Regions from separate parts of the Streptomyces sp. NPDC047841 genome, predicted to be linked through region 3. Evidence: riboswitches for the same ligand, from Rfam matches in the RefSeq annotation. Region 3 holds a riboswitch; each other region holds the start of a gene.
The links. A riboswitch is a leader RNA that binds a small molecule or an ion and turns the genes downstream of it on or off. The one in region 3 is predicted to bind S-adenosylmethionine.
Positions count from the first base shown of each region.

Region 1: another riboswitch for S-adenosylmethionine. It lies ahead of AB0947_RS06265 (amino acid ABC transporter permease); the one in region 3 lies ahead of thrC (threonine synthase).
Region 2: another riboswitch for S-adenosylmethionine. It lies ahead of AB0947_RS19110 (aminotransferase class V-fold PLP-dependent enzyme); the one in region 3 lies ahead of thrC (threonine synthase).

Region 1 covers NZ_JBEYRP010000003.1:365,281-375,426, forward strand. The annotation lists gene AB0947_RS06235 (NtaA/DmoA family FMN-dependent monooxygenase) at 1-978, opposite strand, end outside; gene AB0947_RS06240 (LLM class flavin-dependent oxidoreductase) at 1,005-2,207, opposite strand; gene AB0947_RS06245 (putative leader peptide) at 2,338-2,469, opposite strand; gene AB0947_RS06250 (GNAT family N-acetyltransferase) at 2,466-3,275, opposite strand; gene AB0947_RS06255 (ABC transporter substrate-binding protein) at 3,323-4,342, opposite strand; gene AB0947_RS06260 (amino acid ABC transporter ATP-binding protein) at 4,453-5,244, opposite strand; gene AB0947_RS06265 (amino acid ABC transporter permease) at 5,241-6,224, opposite strand; SAM riboswitch class IV at 6,579-6,689, opposite strand; gene AB0947_RS06270 (glutathione S-transferase C-terminal domain-containing protein) at 6,767-7,654, opposite strand; gene AB0947_RS06275 (putative leader peptide) at 7,738-7,860, opposite strand; gene AB0947_RS06280 (FAD-binding oxidoreductase) at 8,001-9,161, shown strand; gene AB0947_RS06285 ((2Fe-2S)-binding protein) at 9,158-9,460, shown strand; gene AB0947_RS06290 (NAD(P)/FAD-dependent oxidoreductase) at 9,453-10,146, shown strand, end outside.
Region 2 covers NZ_JBEYRP010000010.1:344,163-354,308, forward strand. The annotation lists gene AB0947_RS19085 (NYN domain-containing protein) at 1-989, opposite strand, end outside; gene AB0947_RS19090 (hypothetical protein) at 1,037-1,276, opposite strand; gene AB0947_RS19095 (rhomboid family intramembrane serine protease) at 1,429-2,172, shown strand; gene AB0947_RS19100 (Lrp/AsnC ligand binding domain-containing protein) at 2,169-2,450, shown strand; gene AB0947_RS19105 (PQQ-binding-like beta-propeller repeat protein) at 2,476-5,361, opposite strand; gene AB0947_RS19110 (aminotransferase class V-fold PLP-dependent enzyme) at 5,413-6,774, opposite strand; SAM riboswitch class IV at 6,918-7,035, opposite strand; gene trpD (anthranilate phosphoribosyltransferase) at 7,109-8,173, opposite strand; gene AB0947_RS19120 (cytochrome bc complex cytochrome b subunit) at 8,296-9,933, opposite strand; gene AB0947_RS19125 (Rieske 2Fe-2S domain-containing protein) at 9,930-10,146, opposite strand, start outside.
Region 3 covers NZ_JBEYRP010000005.1:371,705-381,850, forward strand. The annotation lists gene AB0947_RS10425 (NADH:flavin oxidoreductase) at 1-121, opposite strand, end outside; gene groL (chaperonin GroEL) at 355-1,977, opposite strand; gene AB0947_RS10435 (cold-shock protein) at 2,277-2,480, opposite strand; gene AB0947_RS10440 (ubiquitin-like small modifier protein 1) at 2,930-3,205, opposite strand; gene thrC (threonine synthase) at 3,249-4,532, opposite strand; SAM riboswitch class I at 4,550-4,689, opposite strand; gene AB0947_RS10450 (glucosyl-3-phosphoglycerate synthase) at 4,821-5,765, shown strand; gene AB0947_RS10455 (trehalose-6-phosphate synthase) at 5,840-7,279, shown strand; gene otsB (trehalose-phosphatase) at 7,246-8,109, opposite strand; gene AB0947_RS10465 (DUF3263 domain-containing protein) at 8,205-8,429, opposite strand; gene AB0947_RS10470 (extracellular solute-binding protein) at 8,466-9,719, opposite strand; gene AB0947_RS10475 (ROK family protein) at 9,860-10,146, shown strand, end outside.

The DNA.
Region 1 (10,146 bases), on a different contig from region 3:
GTCCACCTCGGGCAGCGGGCCCTCCGGGTCGTACGCCGACAGGTCCCGGTTCCAGACGAACTCCAGGTGCTTGATGGCGGTGGCGCCGCTGACCTGCTGCCGGCGGACCTCGCGGGCGAGTTCGGCGGCCTCCTGGTCGGTGTCGCCGAGGACGAAGGTCGCGGCGGGCAGGATGAGCAGCTGGTCGGGGCGGCGGCCGTACGCGGCGAGGCGGGACTTGACGTCGGTGTAGAAGGCCTGGCCCTCCTTGAGGGTGGAGTACCGGCTGAAGATCGCGTCCGCGCTGGAGGCGGCGAACTCCCGGCCCTCGTCGGAGTCGCCGGCCTGGAAGACGACCGGGCGGCCCTGCGGGGAGCGCGGGACGTTGAACCGGCCGTGGATGTCGAAGTGCTGCCCCTGGTGCACGAAGGCGCCGGCCTTGGCGTCCCGGAGGAAGGTGCCGGTGGCCTGGTCGGCGATGATCTCGTCACCGCGCCAGGAGTCGAACAGTTCGTGCGCGGTGGCGAGGAACTCCTTGGCGCGGGAGTAGCGCTCCTCCTGCGGCAGGAAGCCGCCGCGGCGGAAGTTCTCGCCGGTGAAGGCGTCCCAGGAGGTGACCACGTTCCAGGCGGACCGGCCGCCGGAGAGGTGGTCGAGGCTCGCGAACTGGCGGGCCACCTCGTACGGTTCGTTGAACGTGGAGTTGATGGTGCCGGTCAGGCCGAGCCGGTCGGTGACGGCGGCCAGCGCGGCCAGCACGGTGAAGGTGTCCGGGCGGCCGACCACGTCCAGGTCGTAGATCTTCCCGCCCTGCTCGCGCAGCCGGAGCCCCTCGGCGAGGAACAGGAAGTCGAACTTGGCGCGTTCGGCGGTCCGCGCGAAGTGCGCGAAGCTGCTGAACTCGATGTGGCTGCCGGCGGCCGGGTCGCTCCACACGGTGGTGTTGTTCACGCCGGGGAAGTGGGCGGCCAGGTGGATCTGCTTCAGCGGCTTGCTCATGGCGGTACGGTCGTCCTCTCCGGCGTTCAGGCTGCGGCGTAGCGGTTGGCGGGGCGGGCGAGACCGAGGAGGCCGCGCAGGGTGCCGGCCTCGTAGGCGTCCCGGAAGCGGCGGCGCCGCCGCAGCTCGGGCACCAGGTCCCGGGTGATCCGGGGCAGGTCGTGGCCGGCGACCGCGGGCCGCAGGCGGAACCCGGTCAGCCCGCCCGCCGCCAGCTCCTCCAGCAGGTCGGCGAGTTCCGCGGCCGTGCCGGTGAAGATCCGGGCGTCGCTGGTGTACGGCTCGCCCGCGAGGGTGTCGAGGCGGTCGCGGCGGGCCTCGGCCCCGGCCCGGCTGTCGTCCAGGAAGACGACGAGGTCGCCGAAGACGTGCAGCGTCTCCCCGGCGCGGCCCGCCGCCTGCTGCTCGGCGCGGATCTCGGCGACGATCGCCCGGGCCTGGTCCGCGTCGTGCGGGGTGACGTAGCCGACGTCGGCCTGACGGGCCACCAGGCGGTACGGCACCGTCTGGTGGGCGAGGGCGGTGACCAGGGGCTGGCCCTGCGGCGGCCGGGGCGTGATGGAGGGGCCCTTGACGTTGAACCAGCGGCCCTCGAAGTCGATGTAGTGCAGCTTGTCCCGGTCGATGAAGCGGCCGGTCGCCGCGTCCCGGATCTCGGCGTCGTCCTCCCAGCTGTCCCACAGCCGGCGGACCACTTCCACGTAGTCGGCGGCCTCGTCGAACAGGTCGGTGATCGTCTCCCGCGCGTCCGGGCTGTCGAAGCCCTCGATCCGGGGGATGGTGCGGCGGCCGAAGTGCGCGGCCTCGTCCGGGCGGAAGTCGGTGCGGACCCGCAGGCCCGCGCGCCCGGTGCTGACGTAGTCGAGGGTGGCGATCGCCTTGGATATGTGGAACGGCTCTGTGTGCGTGGCCACCACGGTCGGGACCAGGCCTATGTGCCGGGTGACCGGGGCGACGCGGGAGGCGATGAGGACCGCGTCGAGCCGGCCGCGGACCTGGTCGGTGCGCTCGTCGGGTGCGAGGAGGTGGGAGGACTGCGGGCCGAGGCCGTCCTCGATGGTGACGAAGTCGAGCAGGCCGCGTTCGGCCTCGGTGATCAGGTCGGTCCAGTAGCCGGCGGTGAACAGGTCGCGGGGTCGGGCGACCGGCTCGCGCCAGGACGCCGGGTGCCATCCGGTGCCGTCCAGGGCGACGGCGAGGTGCAGGGGTGCGGCAGGGGTTGAGGACACGTCGGTGCCTTCCTTGATGTCCGTACGAGAACGCCGGCCGGCAGGGCCGGCGGCGGCCGGGGCGGGCGGCGTCGGCCGCGGGCGGGCGCGGCGGGGGGAGCCCCCGGGCCGGGGCGGGGCCGGGGGGAGGTCAGGGACGACAGAGCGCGGCGGACACGCGTTGGAGGTCTATGTGCGGCCTGGAGTGCAGGCGGACGGACCGGTACGGGTGCGGGGCGCGCGGCGGGCGGGCCCGCGGGGGCACTCGGGTCACGGCCGTCACCTCCGTCCGTCGGGCGCGGCGGGCCGGATCGGCGTCCGCCTGGCGGAACTCGTCGGGACGTCCAACGTCCGGCCGGCCGCCGTTGTTCCCGGGCTGCGCAGCCGCACGATGCGGGAGCGGCGGCGCAGGGTGAACCCGATCGACTCGTAGAGCCGGATCGCGGGCGTGTTGTCGGCGGCGGCGTGCAGGAACGGGGTGTCCCCGCGGTCCCGGATGCCGGCCGCGACCGCGCGCACCAGCCGGGTGGCCAGCCCCCGGCCGCGGTACGCGGGGTCCGTGCACACGGCGCTGATCTCGGTCCAGCCGGGCGGCCGCAGCCTCTCCCCCGCCATGGCGACGAGCCTGCCCCGGTGCCGGATGCCGAGGTAGGTGCCCATCTCGACGGTCCGGCTCAGGAAGGGGCCCGGCCGGGTGCGGGCCACCAGATCGAGGATCTCGGGGACGTCGTCGGCTCCCAGGCGGACCGCCTCCGGGTCCGGTGCGGCCCGCAGCGCGGTGTCCACGAGCTGGACCCCCGCGCCCTCGCCGAGCACCTCCCAGCCGTCGGGAACCCGCTCCACCGGCTTGACCCGTACGGGGTTTCCCGGACCGACGAGCGTGTGCAGGTCGGCCCAGGCCGCCGGGTCCGCGGGGTCGGCGAGCGCCGCGAAGGCGTAGGTCTCCGGCCGGTAGCGGGCCGCGCGGCCGTGCCGGTCGGCGAGCCGGGCGTGCGGGCCGGTGAGGGCGGCCCAGACGGCGTTGTCCAGGACGGGGTCCGCGGGCGGGAGCGGGGTCGCGCCTGGGCGGACGTCGGTCGGACGGGCCACGGGAGCGACCCCCTCTCTTGTCTCCATGCCGGTGGACCGACGACCCGTCAGGAGTTGTCCAGCGGCAGCCCGGGCGGGTTGACCTGCGCCTTCGCCACGGACTCGTTGGACAGGCCGTAGGCGGCCAGCCACTTGCCGTACTGCCCGTTCTCGATCAGGTGGTTGAGGGCGTCGGCCAGCGGCTTGGCGAGTCCGCTGTCCTTCTTGGTGGTCGCGGCGATCAGGCCCTGGAGCGTCTCGCCGGCACCGGAGAAGGTGCCCGCGTTGCGGGTGGCGTTGGGGGTGCCCGCGGTCTGCCGGGCACGGTAGGCGACCGCGGGGTTGGGACCGAGGTAGGCGTCGATCTTCCCGCTGCTCAGCGCCAGGTTGATGGCGTTCTGGTCCGGGAAGTACTTGACGGTGAGCTTCTTGCCCTCCTTGGCCAGCTTGGCCTTCCACTCCAGGAGAATCTTCTCCTGGTTGGTGCCGGCGCCCACGCTGACCGTCTTGCCGGCGAGGTTCTCGTAGTCGTCGTCGAAGTTCCAGGGGTTCTTCTTCAGCACCTCGAAGGCCAGGTTGTCCTTGCGGTAGGAGGCGAACTCGTACTTGCGCTTGCGTTCCTCGGTGACGGTGACGTTGGAGAAGGCCACGTCGACCTTGCCGCTGTCGACGCCGACGAAGAGGTTCTCCCAGGTGGAGTTCCTGATCTCGGGCTTCAGGCCGAGGACCGCGGCCACCAGGCGGCCGAGGTCGGGCTCGGAGCCGGTGAGGGTCTTCTGGTCGCTGCCCACGAAGTTCAGCGGTGCGGAGCCCGAGGGCAGGGCCCCCACGCCGATGACGAGCTTGCCGCTCCTGCGCACGGAGGCGGGCAGTTCGGCGCTGATGGACTTCACTTCGGAGACCTTCAGCGCGGTCTCCTTGGCCGCTCCGTTGGACAGCCGCCCCACGGTCACCGTGCCGGCGGTGTCGGTCTTGGTGACGGCCTCGCTGTCGCCTCCGCAGGCGGCGAGCCCGGTGGCGAGGGCGGCCACGGCGGTCGCGGCGGTGATGCCGCGGATCACGGCGCGTCGGGAGAGGTGGGTAGGCATGGCGTGGCTGTCCTTGTCTCGCTGGTGAGGGTGAGCGCTGAGGGTGCGGTGAGGGGTGGGTCTTGGGGGCCCGGGCGGCGGGGCCGGGGCGTCCTGCCGTGGCGGCGCGGTCAGAGGACCTTGCCGAGGAACTCCCGGGTCCGTGCGTGCCGGGGCCGGTCCAGCACCTCGCCGGGCGGGCCCTGTTCGACGATCCGGCCGCCGTCGATGAAGACGACCCGGTCGGCGACCTCGCGGGCGAAGCCGATCTCGTGGGTGACGATGACGAGGGTGGTGCCGCTGGTCGCCAGGTCCTTGATGACGGCCAGCACCTCGCCGACGAGTTCGGGGTCGAGCGCCGAGGTCGGCTCGTCGAAGAGGATGATCCCGGGGCGCAGGGCGAGGGCGCGCGCGATGGCGACGCGCTGCTGCTGTCCGCCGGACAGCTGCCGCGGGTAGGCGCCGGCCTTGTCGCCGAGACCGACGCGTTCGAGCAGTTCCCGGGCGAGCTCCTGGGCCGCCGCCCTGGACAGCCGGCCGGTGGCGGCGGGGGCCGTGGCGACGTTCTCCAGGACGGTCAGGTGCGGGAAGAGGTTGAAGTTCTGGAAGACGAAGCCGATCCGGCCGCGCTGGGCGAGGATGGCGCGCTCGCTCAGTTCCTTGAGCCGGTCCCCGTGCCGCTTCACCCCGATCAGCTCGCCGCCCACGCTGACGTGTCCGATCTCGGGCTTCTCCAGGTGGTTGACGACCCTGAGCAGCGTGGACTTGCCGGAGCCGGACGGCCCGATGATCACCGTGACCTCGCCGGGGCGGACGGTCAGGTCGATGCCGTCGAGGACGCGGTGGGTGCCGTACCACTTGTGGACGCCGTGTACTTCGAGCGCGGCGGGGGCGGCCTTCGGCAGGGTCTCGGCGATGGTCATACGGCGGCCTCCCGGCTCAACCGGGCCCGCAGGCCGGCGAGGCCGGCCCGGGCCTTCTGCAAGGGGGTCGGCGGCAGGGTGCGGGTGGCGCCCCGGGCGTAGTACCGCTCGACGTAGAACTGGACGACGGACACGGCGCTGGTGAGGATCAGGTACCAGACGGTGGCGACCAGCAGCAGCGGCACCACGTCACCGGGGTAGGTGCTGCCCATCGACTGCACCGCGCCGAACAGGTCGAGCAGCGACACGTAGAAGACCAGGGACGTGCTCTTGATGAGGCCGATCAGCTGGTTGACGTAGTTCGGGGTGATGGACCTGAGGGCCTGCGGGAAGACGATCCGGCGGAACTGGTAGCCCTTGGGCAGGCCCAGGGCGGCGGCCGCCTCGTGCTGTCCCTGGTCGACGGAGAGGATGCCGCCGCGGACCACCTCCGCCGCGTACGCCGCCTCGTTGAGGCTGAGGCCGATGACGGCGATCGTCATGTCGGTGGCCAGCCGGGACTCGTCGAAGGTGACGAAGGCGGGTCCGAACGGCACCCCGAGGCTCAACGTCCTGTACAGGGCACTGAAGTTGTACAGGAAGATCAGTACGACGATGAGCGGCACGGAGCGGAACAGCCAGGTGTAGGTCCAGCTGACCGCGCGCAGCACCGGGCTCCCGGAGAGCCGGGCGAGCGCCAGCAGGATGCCGCCGAGGAGCCCCAGGACGGCGCTGAGCGCGGCGACTTCGAGGGTGACGAGGAGGCCGTCGAGGACGGTGGGGCGCAGGAACCAGTAGCGGAAGCGGTCCCACTGGTAGAAGGGGTTCGTGACCAGTCCGTGCAGGATCTGCGCGACGAGCACGAGGACGGCGGCGGTGACGATCCACCGCCCGGGCCGGCGCAGCGGCTGGATCCGCTGCGCGGACAGGGTTTCTGACGGTGTGTCGGCGGGGGCCGGCGCCTCGGCTAGGGAGACGGCGGCGCCTGGGGGTTCACTCATGGCGGGCTCCGGCGGAGTCGGTCACCCCGGGGCCGCGCGGGAGCGGCGGTGGACCACGACGGCACTGCGGCGCGAGGCGGCGCACGGACGGGCGCGGAACCGGGGGCTGGGCGGACAACGGCACACCGGACGGACGGTGTGCGGTGGGAACGCGGGGGCTGGGAGGCAGACGTCAGCCCTGACAGCGGGCAGAGCCCGGCGCGGTACACAGTGCGCTGTTCACGCGGAGCAGATCGACGGCGCGGTCGGCGACGAGGAGACCGGCGTACGACGGTACGCAGCCCTGGGGGCGGCTCGCGGCCGTCCGGGGAGCTGCGTACATGGCGTCACCTGTCACTGTTCCGGCCCCGTGGGGCCTCGCGCTTACCGAAAACGTCATCCGGTCCGGTCGTCACCTGGGGCACCCCACCGCGGTGCGAGGGTTGCCGGTCAGCGAGCCAGGGCTTGGCGCTGACGCTCATGACCGTTCTGAGCGGTAAGTAAGGCAGTTGCCCGTTCGAATGTCAACGGACGTCCGTCAAGTGGACATCGGCGGCCCGCTCTCACCTGCGGGAAGTGTCCGGGGTGTCCGCGGCGTGGCCTGCCCAGTCCAGGATCTGGACAGCGGCTCCGGCGGCCTCCAGGCCCTGGCAGCGGCCGTGGTGGCGGCGGGCGATGCCGTCCAGGTCGAGGTGGCGGCCGAAGGCGGGGTGGGCGGCCAGACGGCGGGCGTAGGCCCACAGGGCGCGGTGGTCGGCGATGCGCTGCACGGCGGAGGCGTCGAGGTGGCAGCGGTGGACGGTGTCGAGTTGCACGAGGGTGACCCACAGCTCGATGTCGGCGGCGGTGAGCCCGTCGTCGGCCAGGTACTCCTCGCCGCTCAGCCGCCGCTCCAGGCAGCCCAGGGTGTCCAGCAGCACGTCGAGGGCGGCGGTCCGCTCGTCGGGGCCGGCCCCGGCGCGTCCGGCGCGCTGCGCGGCCTCCTCGATGCCCTCGGCGCACATCCGCTCGACGGCCTCGATCACGGACTCCAGGCCCCGGGGGTACAGCCGGCCGTCGCCGTTCGGCCGGAACCGGTCCAGGTCGCGCAGGATGTCGGGGGTGTGGGTGCTGACGATGCGTCCGGACCAGTCGTCGCTGAGCACGGGCGCGAGCGCCGGGCCGGTGTAGTGGTGGGCGCTCGCCTCGTAGAGCGGGCGGAGCGCCGCGTGGCCGCCGCCGGGACAGTCCGGGACGGCGGGCAGGAGGGTGACGGGACAGCGGGCGTCCAGGCCGAGCAGGCTGTGGCCGACGGCGAGGCGCAGCCCGTCGGGGCAGGCGGTCGACAGGTGGAGCCGGTAGCGGTGCGGCACGGCGTAGTGGCCGCTGCGCGCGTCCCGGCCGATCCGGCCCCGGAAGAGGGGCGCGGTACCACGGGTGGACGGGACGGCGGCGAGCGGAGTGATGGACATGCGTCTCCCCGGGTGGTGGGTGTGCGGAGGGGCGCGCCGGCGCGGGCGTGACCGGACTGCGGGGGCGGAGGTGGCGGCCCGGCTCAGCGGTGACGGCGGATCGCGCTGCAGACGCGCTGCAGGTCGATGTGGCGGCGGGAGGTGAGCAGGGGTGCGCGCAACGGCGTGCGGCCGGTCCGGCCCGTGCCCGTTTCGCCGCGCGCCATGATTTCCTACCTGTTCACTAGGATTCCCTACCTGGAGTGTCGATCGGGCTCCGTACGGCGTCAAGGGGGCGTCCACGCCTGGGGATCGCAGTCGGCGCCGGATACTCCTCAGCAAGAGCAACATGTGACATAGTACTGACGTGGCGAAGCGACTGACCTGCGATGTCGTGGTCGTCGGGGCCGGAATGACAGGCGCGGCCTGTGCCCTGTACGCCGCGCGCGCCGGACTCGACGTACGGCTGGTGGACCGGGGCCCGGTGGCCGGCGGCACCACCGGAGCCGGCGAGGGCAACCTGCTCGTCTCCGACAAGGAGCCGGGCCCGGAGCTCGGACTCGCGCTGCTGTCGGCCCGGTTGTGGGCCGGGCTGGCGGGGGAGCTGGGCGCCGCGATCGAGTACGAGCCCAAGGGGGGCCTCGTGGTCGCCTCGCGTCCCGGCGCCCTGGCCGCGCTGCGGGACTTCGCCGCGGAGCAGCGGACCGCCGGCGTCACCGCCCTACCGGTCGACGCCGGGCAACTGGCCGACCTGGAACCGCACTTGGCGCCCGGCATGGCGGGGGCGGTGCACTACCCGCAGGACGCCCAGGTGATGCCCGCGCTCGCCGCCGCCCATCTGGTCCGCGCCTCCGGCGCCGCCCTGCACACCGGCCGCACGGTGACCGGGGTGCTGCGCACCGCGCGGGGAGCGGTCCACGGCGTCCGCACCGACCGGGGCGACATCCACGCGCCGGCGGTGGTGAACGCGGCCGGCACCTGGGGCGGCGACCTCGCCTCGCTCGCCGGCGTCCGGCTGCCGGTGCTCCCCCGGCGCGGTTTCGTGCTGGTCACCGAGCCGCTGCCGCGCAGGATCCGGCACAAGGTGTACGCCGCCGACTACGTGGCCGACGTGGCCAGCGACTCGGCCGCGCTGCGCAGCTCGCCGGTCGTGGAGGGCACGGCCGCCGGTCCCGTCCTGATCGGCGCCACCCGGGAACGGGTCGGCTTCGACCGGTCGTTGTCGCTGACCGCGACGCGGGCGCTCGCCGCCGGGGCGATCGGGCTGTTCCCGTTCCTCGAACGGGTCCGCGCACTGCGCGCGTACGCGGGCTTCCGGCCGTACCTGCCGGACCACCTGCCGGCGATCGGGCCCGATCCGCGGGTGCCCGGCCTGTTCCACGCCTGCGGGCACGAGGGCGCCGGCATCGGACTCGCCCCCGGCACCGGCCTGTTGATCGCGCAGGCGCTCACCGGGAAGGCGCCCGAACTGGACCTCACGCCGTTCCGGCCGGAGCGGTTCGACACCGAGGGAGGCGACGCCCGGTGAATCCCTGGGAGCTGACGCGGGCCCGGCCGGGGCCCCCGTGCACCGTGACCTTCGACGGCCGGCCCCTCCAGGCGCTGCCGGGCCAGACGGTCGCGGCGGCGCTGTGGGCGGCGGGCGTGACGGCCTGGCGCAGCACACGGGACGCCGGCCGGCCCCGCGGGGTGTTCTGCGGGATCGGGGTGTGCTTCGACTGCCTGGTCACCGTCAACGGCCGCCCCAACCAGCGGGCCTGCCTGGTTCCGGTGCGCCCGGGAGACGACATCCGTACTCAGGAGGGGACGGGCCGGGACGATGACTGAACGACCGCGCCTCGCCGTCGTCGGCGCGGGCCCCGCGGGGCTCACCGCGGCGCTGGCGGCGGCCGCACGGGGCGTCCGGGTGACGCTGGTCGACGCCGCCGACCAGGCCGGCGGGCAGTTCTACCGGCAGCCCGCCGCCGCCCTCGGCGCCCGCCGGCCGCAGGCCCTGCACCACCAGTGGCGCACCTGGGTACGGCTGCGCGACGGCCTGGACCGGCACCGCACGGCCGGCCGGATCACTCACTTGACGGACCATCATGTGTGGTGTGTGGCACAGGACTCCGCCTCCGGTGCGTTCGCCGTGCACGCCCTGCTCGGCCCCGCGCAGGAGGACGGTGTCACCGTGCACGCCGACGCGGTGCTGCTGGCCACCGGCGGGTACGAGCGGGTGCTGCCCTTCCCCGGCTGGACACTGCCCGGGGTCGTCACGGCGGGCGGCGCGCAGGCCATGCTCAAGGGCGGCCTCGTGCTGCCCGGCCGCACGGTGGTGGTGGCCGGGACCGGGCCGCTGCTGCTGCCGGTGACCGCCGGGCTCGCCGCGGCCGGTGCACGCGTCGCCGCGCTGGTGGAGTCCGCAGGGCCCGGGGCGCTGCTCCACCGGGCACCCGCCCTGGCCGCACAGCCGGGCAAACTCGCCGAGGGCGCCGGCTACGCGGCCCGGCTGCTGCGGCACGGCGTGCGCATGC
Region 2 (10,146 bases), on a different contig from region 3:
ACGACCAGGTGCGCCTGCGGCAGGGCGAGCAGTTGATCGAGAATGGCCGGATCGTGCTCCGACAGGGCGCGCGCCGCGATGTCCTTCGGGGTCATCCGGCCCGGTTCGACCGCGTCCACCGTCTCGGCCGGGCGCACGGACACCGGAGGCAGGGCCAGTTCGCGCCGCAGCCCCTGAGTCGCGTCCAGCAGGGTGTCGAGCAGCAGCCGCACCCGCATGTCCTCCACGCTGCGGCCCTCCCGGGCCGCCCGGCGGGTCGCCTCCAGCGCGGCCTCGGCCTCGCCCAGCCGGGCCTTGAGCCGCCGGGACTCGCTCTCCGCGGCCGACACCTGCCCCTGCGCCTCGGCGCGTACGGCGTCCAGCTCGCCCTGCGCCTTGCGCAGCGCGGCCTCGCCCCGTTTGACGTCACTGAGGGCGGCGCGCAGCTTGCGGTGCAGCGATTCGGCTTCCTTCTTCGCCGACTCCAGCTCCGTGCGCAGCCGTTCGGTCTCGGCGCGGGTGTGGTCGCGGGCCTGCGCCAGCTCCGCGCGCAGCCGCTCCAGCTCGGCCCGGCTCTCCTCGTCGGCGCGCTCGGCGTGCGCGCGCAGCGCCTCCTCGCCGGCCGCGGTGACCAGTTTCACCCAGCCCGCCGGGCGCAGCACATAGGCCGCGGCCGCCACGTCGAGCGGGTCCGCGGCCGGGGGCGGGGAGCCGGCGTCCAGGGCACCGGCGAGTTCCGGCTGCGCCTCTCTGAACCGCTCCCCGATCCGCTGCCGGAACACGGCATCGGTCTCCAGCGCCGCCGCCATCGCGTTGCCGGCGAACTTCGCCCGTCGACTGGGGGTGAACCGGGCGTACTGCCTGAGCTGGGCGGGCAGTTCCGCCACGGTCAGCCCGCCGAAGCCGTCCGACACGATCTGCACGACCCGCTTGCGCACGCCGTCGGGCAGCGGACGGTCAAGCACCTCAGCGGTGCCGTCGCCCGGCCCCCCGCCTGCGGTCTCCGCCATCCGTCACACCCCAATACCGGAATAAGCCTCTCCGGGGGCCGCTCCGCTCAGGAGCCGGCGCCCGGCCTGTCCACGAGTTCCACCTGGTCCACCGCGTTGCACCAGCGGCAGCGCACCGATTCGATGGTCTCACTGACCACCTCGCGCTCCTCCACCGTCGGCTCGCCCGCCAGGTCGAGATGGACGTACTCGACGACCTTGGACGAGCGGGTCACGTCGAAGCGCGTGAGGTTGCCGCACAGCGTGCAGCGCCATCGTGTCGTGGCCGTCGGCAGGGGAACCGTCATGGTGACTGTTCTCTTCCTTCTCGTATCGGTCCGCGCCGTCCCCCGACGCGTGTGGCCGTAACCCTACGGCCTGCCGGGCGCCCGCCGCCCGCCCGTCCACGGCGGCGAGGCGGTCTGTCAGCAAGCGTCCCGTTACGTCATGCTCTGTAGTCATGATCAGCACCTGGAGCACGGCGGCCGGCAGGACACTCAGAGCGGTCCGGGGCACCTCGGCACCGATGACGTACGGCCTCATCGCCGTGTGCGCTCTGGTCTTCGCCCTCGGCCCGGCCTCCGGACTGGTCCCCGGATACGGCTCGGGGGACGCGCTGCTCGCCGCGCAGCGGGCGTACTTCCGGCACTGGGGCGTGGTGCCCGCCGAGCTGTTCGACGGCTCCGCCGGGGCCGCGCTCACCCCGGCGACCGCGCTGTTCGTGCACGGCAGCTGGGTGCACCTGCTCGGCAACATGCTCTTCCTCTTCGTCTTCGGGGCGATGACCGAGGAACGGATGGGCCGGGTGGAGTTCACCCTGTTCTACGTCGGCTGCGGCTACCTCGCCCTGCTGGGGTACGCGGCGGCCAACGCGGACTCCGAGCAGTCGCTGGTCGGCGCCTCCGGGGCGGTCTCGGCGGTCCTCGGAGCGTTCCTCTTCCTCTTCCCCCGCGCCCGTGTGACCAGTCTCCTGCCGTTCCTGTTCTTCCTGCCGCTGCGCTTCCCGGCGTGGGTGGTGCTGCCGTCCTGGGCGGCCCTGCAGTGGCTCGCGGCGGGACGCGCCTCCGACGGCCCCGGGGTGGCGTATCTGGCGCACCTGGTGGGGTTCGGGCTGGGCTTCGGCTACGCGTGGGTGCGTTACGGCCGTGGGACTAGAGTGAAAGCCGCCCCAGCTCCGGTCACCGAGGGAGAGAGACAGCCGTGATCACCGCGATCGTCCTGATCAAGACCAGCGTGGACCGGATCCCCGAGATCGCGGAGCGGATCGCTTCGCTGGATTCGGTGAGCGAGGTGTTCTCCGTCACCGGTACGTACGACCTGATCGCGATGGTCCGGGTGCGGGAGCACGAGGATCTCGCCGAGATCATCCCGGGGCGGATCAGCAAGATCCCCGGGGTGGAGGCCACGGACACGCACGTCGCGTTCCGCACCTACTCCCAGCACGACCTGGAGGCCGCGTTCGCGATCGGCCTCGACAACTGACCGGTCCCGACGGCCGGCGCAACGGCTACCTGCTCACGTCCACCGCGGCGATCCCGCTGCCCGAGGGGACGTAGAGCCGGCCACCGCGCGCGACCGGGGTGTGCTGGTCGTCGCCCGCGTCCCGGCCCAGCACCGCGTTCCAGCGCTCCTTCCCGTCGAGGCCCAGCGCACAGACCCGCTCGCCCGCACGCGCGTACACCGTGTCGCCGGCCACCACCGCGCGGGGGTAGGCCGTGCCGCCCCCGAGGCCGTACCTCCAGGCGCGGGAGCCGTCGGCCGCCCGGACGGCGTACACGCCGTCCTGTTCGGTGCCGACGGCCAGGGTACGGCTGCCCCCGGTGAGGATCCCGCCGTCGTCCTCCCTGCGCCACAGCCGCCGGCCGTCCGAGACGCGGAAGCCCTGGCGTTCGGCGGCGGAGTCCGTGAACAGGGTGGTGCCCGCGAGAGCGAGGACGGTGACGTCGGTGCCGGCGGACACCTGCCACTTCCGCGAACCGTTCCGGGCGTCCAGCGCCAGCAGGACGTCGCCGTAGCTGCCCGTGCAGACGGTCCCGGCCGAGACGAGCGGGATGCCGGTGGGGCCGGCCGGGGTCTTGGCGGTCCACTTCTCGCTGCCGTCGGAGGCGTAGCAGCGCAGCCCGCCGGTGTCCGTGCCGCCGACGGAGACGAGGACGTCCTGGCCGAGCAGGACGGGGACGTCGTACCGCCGGCCGCCGAGGGTGCGGGTCCACAGCGGGCTGCCGGACGGGCTCACCGCGGTCAGCCGGCGCTCGTCCTCGGAGTGCAGGCCCACCACGCAGTACACGGCGTCCCGGGTGGCCACGGGCGTGGAGACGTCGTCGCCGAGCCGGACCTTCCAGCGCCTGGCCCCGTCCCGGGAGACCGCGTGCAGCACACCGCCGGAGGTGCCGGCGTAGACGACGGAACCGTCCGGGGAGAGCGCGCAGCAGGCCCCGTCCAGCCCGCCGATGCCGCCGAGGTCGTACTGCCAGCGCAGCACCGCCGCCGCACCGTCCGTCCGGTCGGCGGACGGGGCCGGTGAGCGGTCGCTGCCGCCACCGCTCCCGGTACCGGGCCCGAACCCCCACAGCCGGCCGCCGGCCCCCACCCCGGCCACGGCCACGGCTCCCCCGGCGAGAAGGGTGAGAAGCCGCCGCCGCCCGGGAGCCACGGCACCCGGACGACCGGGAGTGGCGACGGTGTCCGAGCCGGCCGCCCGGACCGAGTCACCGCGGGCGTCAGGGCCGGCCGACGCCTCCAGGCCCGCCGACCCCGCCGGGGCGGCACGCTCGGCCGAGTCACCCGGGGCCACCACCGCCGCCGAGCCGGTCGGGGTGGCACGGGTCGCCGAGTCCGCCGGGTCACCCGGGGTCGCCACCGCCGGGCCACCAGGGGTGCCAAGGGTGGCCGCCGGTACCGGGGCGACCGGGGTCGTACGCGTTCCCGGGTCGTCCGCAGCGGCGAGGGCCGCCGAGCCGGTCGGGGTGGCACGGGTCGCCGAGTCCGCCGGGGTCGCGGAGGCCGTCGAGTCGCCCGAGGGCGACGCCGGCGCCGGGCCACCCGAGGCGCCAGAGGTGGCCGCCGGTACCCGGGCAGCCGGGTCGCCCGCAGCGGCAGCCGCCGAGTCCGCCGGGGCCGTCGAGTCGCCCGAGGGCGACGCCGGCGCCGGACCATCAGAGGTGCCAGGGGTAGCCGTCGGTACCGGGGCGACCGGGGCGTCCGCAGCGGCAGCCGCCGAGCCCTCGGGGACCGCCGGGGCCACCGATTCGCCCGAGGGTGACGCCACCGCCGGGCCACCCGAGGCGCCAGAGGTGGCCGCCAATGCCGGGGCGGCCGGGGTGGGACGCGTTGCCGGGTCGTTCGCGGCCTCAGCCGCCGGGCCGGCCGGGGTCGCCACCGCCGGGTCCGCCGTGGTCGCAGGGGCCCCCGGCCCCGCCGGGGTGGCAGAGGCCGCTGACCCCGCCGGGGTGGCAGGGGCTGCCAAGGCGGTGGTGGGGTGTGGGGTCAGGTACTCCACGCCGCTGGGGCGGTCGTCCGGGGTGGGGCGTGGCGGGGACGCGGGGCCGTACCAGCCCGGGCGGACGGCGGCGCGCAGGGTGTCCGGGGCGTACCCGGCGCCCGCCACCACCGCCGCCGGCGCCGGGCGCTCCAGCGGGTCCTCGCGCAGACAGGCCGTCACCAGCGGGCGGATGTCCTCCGGGACGCCGGACAGGTCGAAGTCGCGGGTGAGGATGCGCAGCAGGACCACCGAGTCCTGGCCCTCGCCGAACGGTTCCCGGCCGGCCGCCGCGTACGCGAGGACCGCGCCGAGGGAGAAGACGTCGCTGGGCGGGCCGACCTGGCCGCCGTTGCGGATCTGCTCCGGCGAGACGTAGCCGACCGAGCCGACGACCGCGCCGGTGCGGGTCAGCGAGGTGGCCTCCAGCGCCCGGACGATCCCGAAGTCGATGACCCGGGGCCCGTCCGGGCCCAGCAGGATGTTCGACGGTTTCAGGTCGCGGTGGACCAGCCCCTTGGCGTGGATGGCCGCCAGCGCCTCGCCGAGCGCGGCGGCGAGGATCCGGACCGAGGGACGCGGCAGCGCGCCGTGGTCGAGCACGGCGTCCCGCAGGTTCGGCCCGGACACGAACTCCGTCGCCATCCAGGGCCGTTCGGCCTCGGTGTCGGCGTCGACGACCCGTGCGGTGTAGGTGTCCGCGCCGCCGACGGTCTGGGCGGCGCGGACCTCGTGGCGGAAGCGGGCGCGGAAGGTGCGGTCCTCGGCGTGCTCGGCCCGTACGACCTTCACCGCGAGCCGCAGTCCGGTGCGGGACTCGGCGAGGTAGACCTCGCCCATGCCGCCCGCGCCGAGCCGGTGCGTGGTGGTGTACGGGCCGATGTGGCGCGGATCTGTGGCGCGCAGCGGCTGCACTGACGGGGTCCCCCTGTCCGACGTGGTGTCAAGGGGAGGTTATAGCGCGGTTCAGACCGCCGGCACGCAGCGGCCGTCCTCCGTGCGGTACTGCCACTTCGCGCCCTGCGCCACCAGTTCGCCGACGGCGTTCACGAAGCGCTCCACGTGCTCGTCCGGCGTGCCCGCGCCGAAGCTGACGCGGATGGCGTTGAGGGACTTCTCGCCCGGGGCCGCCTCGGGGGCGCCGCACTCGCCCTGGGTCTGCGGGTCGCTGCCGAGCAGGGTGCGGACCAGGGGGTGGGCGCAGAAGAGGCCGTCGCGGACGCCGATGCCGTACTCGGCGGAGAGCGCGGCGGCGAAGTGCGAGCTGTTCCAGCCCTCGACGACGAAGGAGATCACGCCGACGCGCGGGGCGTCGTCGCCGAAGAGGGACAGCACGCGCACCCCGGGCACCTCGGCCAGGCCCTCGCGCACCTTGGCGATCAGGTGCTGTTCGCGGGCGACGAGGGTGTCCCAGCCGGCCTCGGTGAGGGCCTTGCAGGCGGAGGCGATGGCGTAGGCGCCGATGACGTTCGGGGAGCCGGCCTCGTGGCGGGTCGCGCTCTCGTGCCACTCGACGGCCACGCCGCCGTCCTCGCGCCGGGTGACCTTGCGGCTGGCTCCGCCGCCCGCGAGGTACGGCTCGGCCGCCTGGAGCCAGTCGGCGCGGCCGGCCAGGACACCGGAGCCGAAGGGGGCGTACAGCTTGTGGCCGGAGAAGGCGACCCAGTCGACGTCCAGCTCGCGGAGGTCCACCGGGTGGTGCGGGGCCAGCTGGGCGGCGTCCAGGACGATGCGGGCGCCGTGGGCGTGCGCGGCGGCGGCCAGTTCACGCACCGGCCACAGCTCGCCGGTGACGTTGGAGGCGCCGGTGACGCAGACCAGGGCCGGGCCGTAGGGGTCCCGGCCGGCCAGGGCCCGCTCCAGGGTCTCCACGGCCTGCCGCGGGGTGCGCGGGGCGTCGAGGTAGGTGACCCGCGCGTCCTGCCAGGGCAGCAGCGAGGCGTGGTGCTCGGTCTCGAAGACGAAGACCTGGCAGTCGGCCGGGACCGCCCGGGCCAGCAGGTTGAGGGAGTCGGTGGTCGAACGGGTGAAGACCACCTGGTCGGCCGGGCGGCAGCCGAGGAAGTCGGCGACCGTCCTGCGGGCGTTCTCGAACAGGTCGGTGGAGAGCTGGGAGAGGTAGCCGGCACCGCGGTGGACGCTGCCGTAGTACGGGGCGTACGCGGCGACGTCGTCCCAGACGCGCTGGAGGGCCGGGGCGCTGGCCGCGTAGTCCAGGGCGGCGTAGCTGACCTCGCCGCCGGTGACCAGCGGGACGGTGACATCCCGCCCGAGAACGGGCAGAGGGGTGCAAACGGACTGGTCGGCGGCAGCGGTGGAGACAGACATGGCGGAACTCCCGTGACAGGAATGCGGAGGAAATGCAGAAAAGGGCTGCAAAAGGGTGTGCGGAGGCGGGGCTCTGCGGCCCTAACGCATTCGCTTGCTCACGGAAGGCTCCCTCGAACGACCAGGACCCCTGGTGTGTGAGGGGTCCGCGCTTGCCGTAGGCCTTGCTGCCGTACGACCTGGTCTTCACCCGGGGCACCCCGCCACGGACGGAGGGTTGCCGGACAGTCGGCCGGGGCCTCATGACTGTCACTCATGACCTGGTACAGGAACGTACTGAAGTGATCGTCGTCCCGCAACCCGTGTCCGGATCGCGGGACGACTCACGGGGGCGTCAGGCGTTGCTGACGGCCACCCAGCGCTCCAGGGTGCGCTTGGCCGCGCCCGAGTCGATGGACTCCGCGGCCCGCGCCATGCCCGCGCGGATCTGCTCGGTGAGCGGCGCGTCCGTGGGCTCCAGGGCGACCAGCGCGGCCGCCGAGTTCAGCAGGACGGCGTCCCGTACGGCCCCCCGCTCGCCGTCCAGCAGCCGGCGGGCGACCTCGGCGTTGTAGGAGGCGTCGGCACCGCGCAGGGCGTCCAGGGGGACGAGGTCGATGCCGACGTCGCGCGGGTCGAAGACCTCCTCCGTGACCTTGCCGTCCCGGACCACCCACACCCGGGAGGTAGCGGTGACGGTCAGCTCGTCCAGGCCGTCGTCGCCCCGGAAGACCAGCGCGGAGTTGCCGCGCTCGGCGAGGACACCGGCGACGATCGGCGCCATGCGCGGGTCGGCGACGCCGACGGCCTGCGACCGCACCTGGGCGGGGTTGGTCAGCGGGCCCAGCACGTTGAAGGTCGTCCTGATGCCCAACTGCCCCCGGGCCGCGGCGACATGACGCAGGGACGGGTGGAACCGCACCGCGAAGCAGATGGTGATGCCGGCCTCCTCGGCCACCTCGGCCACCCGCTGCGGGGTCAGGTTGAGGTTGATGCCCAGCTTCTCCAGGACGTCGGAGGAGCCGGAGGCGGAGGACGCGGCGCGGTTGCCGTGCTTGACGACCTTCGCCCCGGTGCCCGCGACGACGATCGAGGACATGGTGGAGATGTTCACCGTCTTGGCGCCGTCGCCGCCGGTGCCGACGATGTCGACGGCCGGGCCGGGCACCTCGATGACGTTCGCGTGCGCGTACATCGTCCGCACCAGTCCGGTGATCTCCGGCACCGTCTCGCCCTTGGCCCGCAGCGCCACCATGAACCCGGCGATCTGCGCGTCGGTCGCCTCCCCGCGCATGATCAGGTCCATCGCCCAGGCGGTGTCGTCGGCGGACAGGTCCCGGCCGTCCAGCAGACCGTTCAGCAGGGCGGGCCAGGAGCGGCCCGCCGCGGTGTCGCCTCCAGCGGGGGTCACAGCGCTCATCAGCCGCTCCTCGGACAGGTTCCTGCTACGTCGTACCCCACCCTATCCAGCCGGACGGCACGCTGAAGGGCCCCGTCCGCAACCCGGACGGGGCCCTTCATCGTGGCGTGGCGACGCGGGGATCAGTGGTGGCCGTGGCCGCTCGTGATCTCCTTGTACTCCTCGACGGTCGGCTTCGGGATCTGGTTGTCCTCGCCGAAGTAGGCGTTGGACAGCTTCGCCCGCAGCTTCGTCGCGGCCGGGACCTTGCGCTCGACCCCGTTCTCGTCGACCGTCGGGCCGATCTCGGCCGGCTGGTACTGCTGGTGCGAGGTGAGCGTGTGCAGCTGCTCCTGGCTCAGCGGCTCGTGCACCTCGATGAACTCACCGTGCGGCAGCCGCTTGATGATGCCGGTCTCGCGGCCGTGCAGCACCTTGTCGCGGTCGCGGCGCTGGAGGCCCAGGCAGATCCGCTTGGTGACGATGAACGCGATGACCGGAGCCACGAAATAGGAGATCCGGACGAACCAGGTGACCGCGTTGATCGACAGGTGGAAGTGGGTGGCGAAGATGTCGTTGCCACCACCGATCAGCATCACGAAGTACACGGTCAGCCAGGCGACACCGAACGCCGTACGGGTCGGGGCGTTGCGCGGGCGGTCCAGGATGTGGTGCTCGCGCTTGTCGCCGGTGACCCAGGCCTCGATGAACGGGTAGAGCGCGATCGCGGCGAGGATCACGCCGAACAGCACCAGCGGGATGAACACGCCCAGGACCAGCGTGTGACCCCAGAGGTTGATCTCCCAGCCCGGCATGGCACGGATCAGGCCCTCGGCCATACCCATGTACCAGTCCGGCTGGGCGCCGGTGGACACCTGGTCCGGACGGTAGGGGCCGATGGCCCAGATCGGGTTGATCTGCGCGATGGCCGCGAGGGCCGCGAGCGCACCGAAGACCAGGAAGAAGAAGCCGCCGGCCTTCGCCATGTACACCGGCAGCAGCGGCATGCCGACGACGTTGTTGTTCGTCTTGCCGGGACCCGCGAACTGCGTGTGCTTGTGGTAGAAGACCAGGATCAGGTGGCCCACCACCAGGCCCAGCATGATGCCCGGCAGCAGCAGGATGTGGATCGAGTAGAAGCGGGCCACGAAGTCGCCGCCCGGGAACTCGCCGCCGAAGAGGAAGAACGAGATGTACGTGCCGACGATCGGCACGGACAGGATCGCGCCCTCCATGAAGCGGACACCGGTGCCGGAGAGCAGGTCGTCCGGGAGCGAGTAACCGGTGAAACCGGTGAACATGCCCAGGACGAACAGCAGGAAGCCGAACAGCCAGTTGATCTCACGCGGCTTGCGGAACGCGCCGGTGAAGAAGACGCGCATCATGTGCACGAACATGCCGGCGATGAAGACGACCGCGCCCCAGTGGTGGATCTGCCGGATGAGCAGACCGCCGCGCACGTCGAAGGAGATGTGCAGGGTCGAGCTGAACGCCTCGGACATCAGCTGTCCCTGGAGCGGGACGTACGTGCCGTGGTACTCCACCTCGTTCATCGACGGGTGGAAGAACAGCGTCAGGTAGACACCCGTCAGGATGATGATGATGAAGCTGTAGAGGCAGACCTCACCCAACATGAACGACCAGTGGTCGGGGAAGATCTTGCGCATGTTGGCCTTGGCGAGGGAGTAGATCCCGAGCCGGCCGTCGGCCCAGTCGGCGAGACGCTCGCCGGTGGGGGCCTTCCCGCGGGAGCGGGAGGTCTCGTTCGCTGAAGTACTCATCCGCGCTCCCAGAAAGCAGGACCGACGGGCTCCTCGAAGTCGCCGAGCGCCTGGAGGTAACCCTCACTGTCCACACCGATGCGCAGCTGCGGCAGGGCGTGGCCGGCGGGGCCGAAGATCACTCGGGCACCGTCGGAGAGGTCGAAGGTGGACTGGTGGCACGGGCACAGCACGTGGTGCGTCTGCTGCTCGTACAGGGAGATCGGGCAGCCG
Region 3 (10,146 bases):
GCGAGAACATGCGGGTCATGGGCGCCATCACGATGCGGTTCGGGACGGTGAGGCCGTTCAGCCTGACGGGGCGGGACAGGACGCGGGCCGCGCGCGAGGCGGCGGGCGTGGTCACGGTCACGTGGGGGGCTCCTCGTGAGTCGACGGGGTGAACCGGTTGGTATGTGCGCACGCATTGTTGCAGCGTCTTAAGTAAACACCCCACCGGCCCGTGTACCGGACCGGTCTCCGTTTCGCTCACGTGATACCGGACACTCTCCGCCGGTCCCGGGAAACGCCGAGGGCGGCACCCCCAGCCGGTAGCTGGGAGTGCCGCCCTCGGTCCGCAGGACGAGCGATCGGCCGTCAGGTCGATCAGAAGTCCATGTCACCGCCCGGCATGCCGCCGCCGGCCGGGGCCGCGGCCTTCTCCGGCTTGTCGGCGATGACGGCCTCGGTGGTGAGGAACAGCGCGGCGATGGAGGCGGCGTTCTGCAGCGCGGAACGGGTCACCTTCGCCGGGTCGATGATGCCCTCGGCGACCAGGTCGACGTACTCGCCGGTCGCGGCGTTCAGGCCGTGACCCGGGGTCAGGTTGCGCACCTTCTCCACCACGACGCCGCCCTCGAGGCCGGCGTTGACGGCGATCTGCTTCAGCGGGGCCTCCAGGGCGATGCGCACGGCGTTGGCGCCGGTCGCCTCGTCACCCTCCAGCTCCAGCTTCTCGAAGACCTGGGAGGCCTGGAGCAGGGCCACGCCACCACCGGCGACGATGCCCTCCTCGACGGCCGCCTTCGCGTTGCGGACGGCGTCCTCGATGCGGTGCTTGCGCTCCTTGAGCTCCACCTCGGTGGCGGCACCGGCCTTGATGACCGCGACACCGCCGGCGAGCTTCGCCAGGCGCTCCTGCAGCTTCTCGCGGTCGTAGTCCGAGTCGCTGTTCTCGATCTCGGTGCGGATCTGGTTCACACGGCCGTTGACCTGCTCGGAGGAGCCGGCACCGTCGACGATGGTGGTCTCGTCCTTGGTGATGACGACCTTGCGGGCGCGGCCCAGGAGGTCCAGGGTCGCGTTCTCCAGCTTGAGGCCGACCTCCTCGGAGATGACCTCGCCGCCCGTGAGGATGGCGATGTCGCCGAGCATGGCCTTGCGGCGGTCACCGAAGCCCGGGGCCTTGACGGCGACGGACTTGAAGGTGCCGCGGATCTTGTTGACGACCAGGGTCGACAGGGCCTCGCCCTCGACGTCCTCGGCGATGATCAGCAGCGGCTTGCCCGACTGCATGACCTTCTCCAGCAGCGGGAGCAGGTCCTTGACCGAGGAGATCTTGGAGTTGGCGATGAGGATGTACGGGTCCTCCAGCACCGCCTCCATGCGCTCCATGTCGGTCGCGAAGTAGGCGGAGATGTAGCCCTTGTCGAAGCGCATGCCCTCGGTGAGCTCGAGCTCCAGACCGAAGGTGTTGGACTCCTCGACGGTGATGACGCCTTCCTTGCCGACCTTGTCCATGGCCTCGGCGATCAGCTCGCCGATCTGGGTGTCGGCGGCGGAGATGGACGCGGTGGAGGCGATCTGCTCCTTGGTCTCGACGTCCTTCGCCTGCTCCAGCAGGGCGGCGGAGACGGCCTCGACGGCCTTCTCGATACCGCGCTTCAGAGCCATCGGGTTGGCACCGGCGGCGACGTTGCGCAGGCCCTCCTTGACCAGGGCCTGGGCGAGCACGGTCGCGGTGGTCGTACCGTCACCGGCGACGTCGTCCGTCTTCTTGGCGACTTCCTTGACCAGCTCGGCGCCGATCTTCTCGTACGGGTCCTCGAGCTCGATCTCCTTGGCGATGGAGACACCATCGTTGGTGATCGTGGGGGCGCCCCACTTCTTCTCGAGGACGACGTTGCGGCCCTTGGGGCCGAGCGTCACCTTCACGGCGTCCGCGAGCTGGTTCATGCCGCGCTCGAGGCCGCGCCGCGCCTCCTCGTCGAACGCGATGATCTTGGCCATGTGAAGTGGTCCCTCCAGGACTGGGGGTGATTCCTTCGGACCGCGCCCGCGCCCGCGACGGACGGCTCGCGCGCCTCGTGGTTCCTTGCCCCACCCGGCCCGCGGGCCTCACCGACCCGGTCCTTCGCTGTCACTCTCACCTTCAGAGTGCTAACGCCAATGATTAGCACTCGGCATGGTCGAGTGCAAGCGCCTGGGCGGGTGGGAGCCCCCCGTCAGCCGCACGCGAACAGCGGAACCGGGGCACGGCGAAGGGCCCGCACCCTCTGCGAGGTGCGGGCCCTTCGGACAAGAGACGTTCAGGCGGTGACGCGAACCATGTCGGCCTGCGGACCCTTCTGGCCCTGCGAGATCTCGAACTCGACCCGCTGGCCCTCTTCCAGGGTGCGGTAGCCGTCCATCTGAATCGCGCTGTAGTGGACGAAGACGTCCGCACCACCGTCGACCGCGATGAAGCCGTACCCCTTCTCCGCGTTGAACCACTTGACGGTGCCCTGAGCCATGCCTAACTCCCCTATTACTGGCCCTTGCACAGATCCACACTTCGCGGACCCGGGTCAGACCTCACCCCCCAATTGGTCGGGGGCGTGCGCCGGAACGCGTCGACCGCGGCTGAATGTATCTGTCCAACTGCCGTCTGCAACAGGTCAATCGGACGAGAATTCTGGACGCGAGCGGTCCGGAATGTAGTGAGAATTCATCGGAATTCAGGGCAAGTCGGGCCCCATAAAAGCCACAAAAGCCGCAGACAACCCACACACTTTGGCTACTTCTTGTCGGGCGGGCGGCATGGAACGCAGGGCCCGCGACCCGGAGGCCGCGACCGCGTTCCCCAACTCTACCGCGCTCAATCACACAGAATTGCCCCCTCCGCTTCTCTCACGGAGGGGGCAATCGGGCGAACAGCCGGTAATCGCGGTTACCGAAGGTAATGAGCGGGCGGATCCGCGGCTCAGCCGCCGGCGACCGCCGGGATGATCGAGACGCCGGCCCCCTCGGGGGTCGCCGTGTCCAGGCCCTGCTCGAAGCGGACGTCGTCGTCGTTGACGTACACGTTGACGAACCGGCGCAGCTTGCCCTGGTCGTCCAGGACGCGCGCGGCGATGCCCGTGTGGTTCTTCTCCAGGTCGGCGATGACCTCGCCGAGCGTCGCGCCCTCGGCGGCGACCTCGGCCTGCCCGCCGGTGTAGGTGCGCAGGATGGTGGGGATGCGAACGGTCACGCTCATGCGGTCGGACCTCCGGTCGGGTTCACGGGTACGGCGGGGCCTGTCATGCGAGGCCGGCCTCGCGGAAGGAGTCCAGGGTCGGGCGGATGGTGGCGGTGAGGCCGGTCCCGGCCACCGCGTCCAGGGTCTTCAGGCCGTCACCGGTGTTCAGGACGACCGTCGTCTTCGCCGGGTCCAGCACGCCCGCCTCCAGCAGCTTGCGGGTGACGCCGACCGTCACGCCGCCGGCGGTCTCCGCGAAGATGCCCTCGGTCCGCGCGAGCAGCTTGATCGCGTCCACGACCTGCTCGTCCGTCACGTCCTCCACGGCACCGCCGGTGCGGCGCGCGATGTCCAGGACGTACGGCCCGTCGGCCGGGTTGCCGATGGCCAGCGACTTGGCGATGGTGTTCGGCTTCTGGGGCCGTACGACGTCGTGGCCGGCCTTGAAGGCGGTCGAGACCGGGGAGCAGCCCTCGGCCTGGGCACCGAAGATCTTGTACGGCCTGTCCTCGACCAGCCCCAGCTTGATCAGCTCCTGGAGCCCCTTGTCGATCTTCGTGAGCTGGGAGCCGGAGGCGATCGGGACCACGATCTGGTCCGGCAGCCGCCAGCCGAGCTGCTCGCAGATCTCGTACGCCAGGGTCTTGGAGCCCTCCGCGTAGTACGGCCGCAGGTTGACGTTGACGAAGCCCCAGCCCTCGCCGGCCGGGTCGCCGATCAGCTCGGAGCAGAAGCGGTTCACGTCGTCGTAGTTGCCCTCGATGCCGACGAGTTCACCGCCGTAGACCGCGGCCATGACGATCTTGCCCTGCTCCAGGTCGTGCGGGATGAACACGCAGGAGCGCAAGCCGGCGCGGGCGGCGGCGGCGCCGACGGCGCCGGCCAGGTTGCCGGTCGAGGAGCAGGACAGGGTGGTGAAGCCGAAGGCGCGGGCGGCCTCCAGGGCCTGGGCCACGACCCGGTCCTTGAAGGAGTGGGTCGGGTTGCCGGAGTCGTCCTTGACGTACAGACCGCCGGTCACGCCCAGCTCGCGGGCCAGGTTGTCGGCCTTGACGAGCTTGGTCCAGCCGGGGTTGATGTTCGGCTTGCCGGCGACGTCCGCCGGGACCGGCAGCAGGGGCGCGTAGCGCCAGATGTTCGCGGGGCCCGCCTCGATGCGGCGGCGCAGGTCCTCGGTGTCGTAGGCGGAGAAGTCGTAGGCGATCTCCAGCGGGCCGAAGCACTCCTCGCAGGCGAAGACCGGGCCGAGCGGCACCCGGTGGCCGCACTCGCGACAGCTCAGGGCCGCGGCGGGGCCGAGGTCGACGGTGGATTCGCTGGTGGTGGCAACTGTCTGCACAGCCATGGAGGCGAGGCCCTTTCTCCTCATCTTCCTCACGGCGCACCTCGCCGTGAGACGGAATTGGCACCTTCCCTGGCCGTGAGCCTCGCGCGAACGAGTCCGGTCAGGGGGGTTGCCGGGGCTTCACCGGGCCGTGTCCCTCTGCCCCTCTGGATGAGCGGTATGCGGTTGTGGAACGCACGCGACCCCCGACATGCGATGGTCATCGGCGTTGTTCAAGACTGTAACCGACGGCAGGGACAGTTGAGATAGTCGTCCGAACCGCGAGACACGAGTGAGGAGCCGCAGACTGTGCTGGAAGAAGTCGAGCGCTGGCTGACCACCCGGTCCTGGTCCGTGGCCGACCGGCCGCTGCACCAGATCCTCGCCGCCAAGCAGCGCACGGGCCAGACCGTCAGTGTCGTGCTGCCCGCGCTCAACGAGGAGGAGACCGTCGGCGACATCGTCGCGGTCGTCCGCCGCGACCTCATGGAGCGGGTGCCGCTCGTCGACGAGCTGGTGGTCGTCGACTCGGGCTCCACCGACCGCACCTCCGAGGTCGCCGCGCGCGCCGGCGCCCGGGTCGTCCACCGCGACACCATCCTGCCGCGCCTCCCGGCCGTCCCCGGCAAGGGCGAGGTGCTGTGGCGGTCGCTGCTGGTGACCGGCGGGGACATCGTCTGCTTCATCGACGCGGACCTCAGGGAGTTCTCCTCCGACTTCGTCTCCGGGATCGTCGGCCCGCTGCTCACCGACCCGGACGTCGACCTGGTCAAGGCGATGTACGACCGCCCGCTCGGCGGCAGTGCCGGGCAGGGCGGCCGGGTCACCGAGCTCATGGCCCGCCCGCTGCTGAACATGCACTGGCCGCGGCTGGCCGGGTTCGTGCAGCCGCTGGGCGGCGAGTACGCGGCCCGCCGCACCCTGCTGGAACAGCTGCCCTTCCCCGTCGGCTACGGCGTGGAGCTGGGCATGCTGGTGGACGCGCTGCACCTGGTGGGCCTGGACGCGCTGGCCCAGGTCGACGTGGGCGTGCGCAGGCACCGGCACCAGGACGGTCAGGCGCTCGGCCGGATGGCCGCCGCGATCTACCGCACCGCCCAGCTCCGGCTGGCCCGCGGCCATCTGATCCGGCCCGCGCTGACCCAGTTCGAGCGGGGGGAGGAGGGGTTCGAGCCGCGCACCTACTCGGTGGACACCGAGGAGCGGCCGCCCATGGCGGAGATCGCGGAGTACGCCGAGCGCAAGGTGGCGTGAACGGGCCGTACACGGTCCGTCCGCCGGGCGGGCCGTACGTTTGAGCGGTTGGGGGCCGGGCTAGGTTGAGGCGTATGGCTTCCACGCTCGATGCTGCTCAGAAGGCTCAGGTGCTGGTCGCGTCGAACCGCGGCCCGGTCTCCTATCAGGTGGGCGAGGACGGCTCGCTGCACGCCCGGCGGGGCGGCGGCGGGCTGGTCTCGGGACTGTCCGCCATCGGCTCCGACGCGGGCTCGGTGTGGGTGTGCGCCGCGCTGGGCGACGGCGACCGGGCGGCCGTCCGGCGCGCGGCCGGCGGGCTGCTGCCGGCCGAGGAGACCGGCGGGCAGCGCGTGCGGATGCTCGACATCGACGCGGCCGTGCACGCCGAGGCGTACAACGGCATCGCCAACTCGGTGCTCTGGTTCGTCCACCACATGCTGTACCAGACCCCGCTGGAGCCGGTCTTCGACGCCGGTTTCCGGCGGCAGTGGGCGTCGTACGAGGCCTACAACCGGGCGTTCGCCGAGGCGCTGGCCGAGGAGGCGGCCGAGGGCGCGGCCGTGCTGATCCAGGACTACCACCTGGCCCTGGCCCCGCGGATGCTTCGCCAGCTCCGGCCCGACCTGCGCATCGGCCACTTCTCGCACACCCCGTGGGCGCCGCCGGACTACTTCCGGCTCCTTCCCGACGACATCGCGGCCGAGCTGCTCAGCGGCATCCTGGGCGCGGACCGGGCGGCGTTCCTCACCCGGCGGTGGGCGGACGCGTTCACGGACTGCTGCCACGCGGTGCTGGGGCCGGGCATCCCCTCCGGCACCCGGATCGGGGTGCACGGGCTGGGCGCGGACGCGGACTTCCTGCGCGAGCGGGCGCACGAGCCGGACGTGGACGAGCGGATGGCGGCGCTGCGGGCGGAGATCGGAGCGGGCCGGAAGACGATCGTCCGGGTGGACCGGACCGAGCTGTCCAAGAACATCGTGCGCGGGCTGCTGGCCTACGAGCAGCTGCTGGAGGACCACCCCGAGTGGCGGGAGAAGGTCGTCCACGTGGCCTTCGCGTACCCGTCCCGGCAGGACCTCGCCGTGTACCGGGAGTACACCGCCGAGGTGCGGCGGGTCGCGGACGAGATCAACGAGCGGTACGGCACGGCCGGCTGGACCCCGGTCGTGCTGCACGTGAAGGACGACTTCGCCCGCTCCCTCGCCGCCTACCGGCTGGCCGACGTGGCGCTGGTGAACCCCATCCGGGACGGCATGAACCTGGTCGCCAAGGAGGTCCCGGTCGTCTCCGACGAGGGCTGCGCGCTGGTGCTGTCGCGGGAGGCGGGGGCGTACGAGGAGCTGGGCGAGGACGCCTTCGTGGTGAACCCGTACGACATCGCGGGCACGGCACGGGCCCTGCACGAGGCGCTGAGCCTGCCGGCGGACGCGCGGGCGGAGCGCTCGAAGCGGCTGGCCGCCGCCGCGACCGCGCTGCCGCCGGCCCGGTGGTTCCTCGATCAGCTGGCGGCGCTGGACCCCCGGCCGAGCTGAGCGGCCAGCGCCCGCAGCAGGCCCACGACCCCCTCCGGGCCGTCGACCACCAGATCGGCCCGGTCCGCCAGTTCCGTGACCTCCGTGCTGCCGCTGCACACCAGCAGGCCGGGGACGCCGTTGGTGCGCAGCTTCTCGATCGCGGCGAAGGCGGGGAGGTCGCCCAGGTCGTCGCCGGCGTAGACGACACAGCCGGCCCGGACGGCGCGGGCGTGGTCCAGGAGGGCCACGCCCTTGTCCATGCCCGGCGGGCGCAGTTCCAGGACCATCCGGCCGGGCTCGACGATCAGGCCGTGGCGGGTGGCGAGGTCGGCGAGGGGGGCGCGCAGGGCCTCGAACGCGGCCCGCGGATCGGGGGCGCGGCGGGTGTGCACCGCCAGCGCCCGGCCCTTCTCCTCGATCCACGTGCCCTCCCCCGCTCCGGCGCGCTCCAGCAGGCCCGGCAGTTCGGCGCGGGCGGCGGCCACGCCGGGGTGCGGGGGCGGGGCGGTCAGCTCGCCGGTGGCCGCGTCCCAGCGCTCGGCGCCGTAGTGGCCGAGGACGGTGAGGTGCTCCAGGCCGGGGACGCCGGCGAAGCCGCCGTAGCGGACCGCGACCTCGGGCGGGCGGCCGGTGATCACGGCGACGGAGGCGATCTCGGGGGCGAGGGCGGCGAGGGCGGGCACGGCCCCGGGGTGGGCGCGGGCCTGCTCGGGGTCGGCGACGATCGGGGCCAGCGTGCCGTCGAAGTCCAGGCCGACCAGGGCGGTGCGGGGCTGCGCGAGCAGGGCGGCGAGGCCGTCCTGGCCGGCTTGGGTGCGCGGGGTCGGCAGAGCGTCCATAGCGTCCATACCGCGACACTATCCAGCTCGGGGCGGCTCACGCCTGGGCCGGCGCCGCACGCCCCGGGGTCCGGCTCCGGTCCCCCGCCGGGGCGTGCGGAAGGTCAGCGTTCCGCGCGTCTCGTCTCGCGGATCCGGCGCAGGCGGTTGACCGTCACCGGGTCGTGGGCCAGGGCCCGCTCGTCGTCCAGGAGGGCGTTGAGGAGCTGGTAGTAGCGGACGGGGGACAGGTCCAGCTCCTCCCGTATCGCGCGTTCCTTCGCGCCGGGGCCGGGGAAGGCCCGGCGCTCCAGCGCGAGGACCGCTTGCTCGCGGGTGCCCAGTTCCATGCCTGCCACGGTAGCGGCGGGCACCGACAGCGGGCTTCAGTTCACGCTGCTGCTGTCGGCCGCCAGGGCCGCCGACTGCAGGCGGGTCAGGACACCGGCGGGGCTGCCGCCGGGGGCGACCGCCTGGCCGATGTTCTGCTTCACGGCCGCGCTGACCGCCGCCCAGGAGGTCTTGCCGACGGGGTACAGCTCCGAGGTCGGCAGCTGCTCCAGGAAGGGGCGCAGGGCCTTGTCGGCGGAGGCGTCCGACGCCGCCATGGTGTTGGACGCGGAGCTGGTGACCGGCAGCAGCCCGTACTCGCGGGAGAACTCGAGGACGTTCTTCTCGTTGTAGGCGAAGTCCAGGAAGTCGCCGATCTGCTCGGCGTGCCCGTTCTGCCTGAAGCCCATCATCCAGTCGGCGACGCCCATGGAGGCCCTGGCCCTGCCGGTGCGGCCGGGCATCGGCACCGTGCCGAACTTCACGCCCTTCTTGGCCGCCTGCTGGATGAGCGTGGGGTGGCCGTTGACCATGCCGACCCGGCCGTCGGCGAACGCGGCGAACGCGGCGGCCCGGTTCAGCTTGCCGGGGGCGACCGGGCCGGTCAGGCCCTTGCCGACCAGCTCGTCCTTGAGCCAGGTGAAGGTCTCGACGTTCGTGGCGGAGTCGATGGTGTAGGTGCCGACGTCGTCGGTGTAGCCGCTGCCGCCGTTGCCGCCGCTGAGCAGCCACTGCATGGTCTCGGCCTGGGCCTCCTCGGGGCCGAGGGGCAGCGCGTACGGGTACTGCACGCCCTGCGCCTTGAGCGCCCTGGCGTCGGCGGCCAGCTCGTCCCAGGTGGTGGGCGCCGTCAGGTTGGCCTTGGCGAACAGGGTCTTGTTGTAGAAGAGCACGCGCGTGGAGGCGGCGAACGGGATGCCGTACTGCGTGTGCTTCCACTGCCCGGCGTCGGAGAGCGGGGAGAGGAAGTCCGCCTGGGTGCGTATGGAGAGCAGGTCGGAGACCGGGTAGAGCTTGCCGGCGGCGGCGTAGTCGGCGTAGGCGCCGATCTGGGCCATGTCCGGGGCGTGGCCGGCGTCGACCATCTCCTTGACCTTGCGGTCGACGTCGTTCCAGGAGTAGACGCTGACCTCCACCTTCACGTCCGGGTGCTGCTTCTCGTACTCCTTGACCAGGGCGTCCCAGTACTTCCTGGAGCTGTTGGCGGCGGAGTCGCCGTAGTCGGCGGCGACGAGCCTGAGGGTCACGTCGGAGGAGCCCGTACTCCCGCAGCCGCCGAGGACCGCCGTCATGCCCAGTGCGGACACCACCGCGATCGTTCCTGCCGTACGCCGACGCACGCTCAATCCCCAACCCTGCTGTCTGACGGTTCAATATGTGGACACATAAGGTCTACACCACGTGAGTGGACTAGACCTCTCGCGGGTGGGAGGGCCACACTAGGCCCGTGGTGAGACATGTCATCGCCCTCGACGTGGGCGGTACCGGGATGAAGGCCGCCCTGGTCGGCGACGACGGCGGGCTGCTCCACCGCGCCCGCCGCGCCACCGGCCGCGAGCGCGGCCCGGAGGCGGTGCTCGCGGGCATCCTCGACTTCGCCGCCGAACTGCGCGCGTACGGCGTCGAGCACCTCGGCGAGCCCGCCGGAGCGGCCGGCATCGCCGTCCCCGGCATCGTCGACGAGACGACCGGCACCGCCGTCTACGCCGCCAACCTCGGCTGGCGGGACGTCCCGCT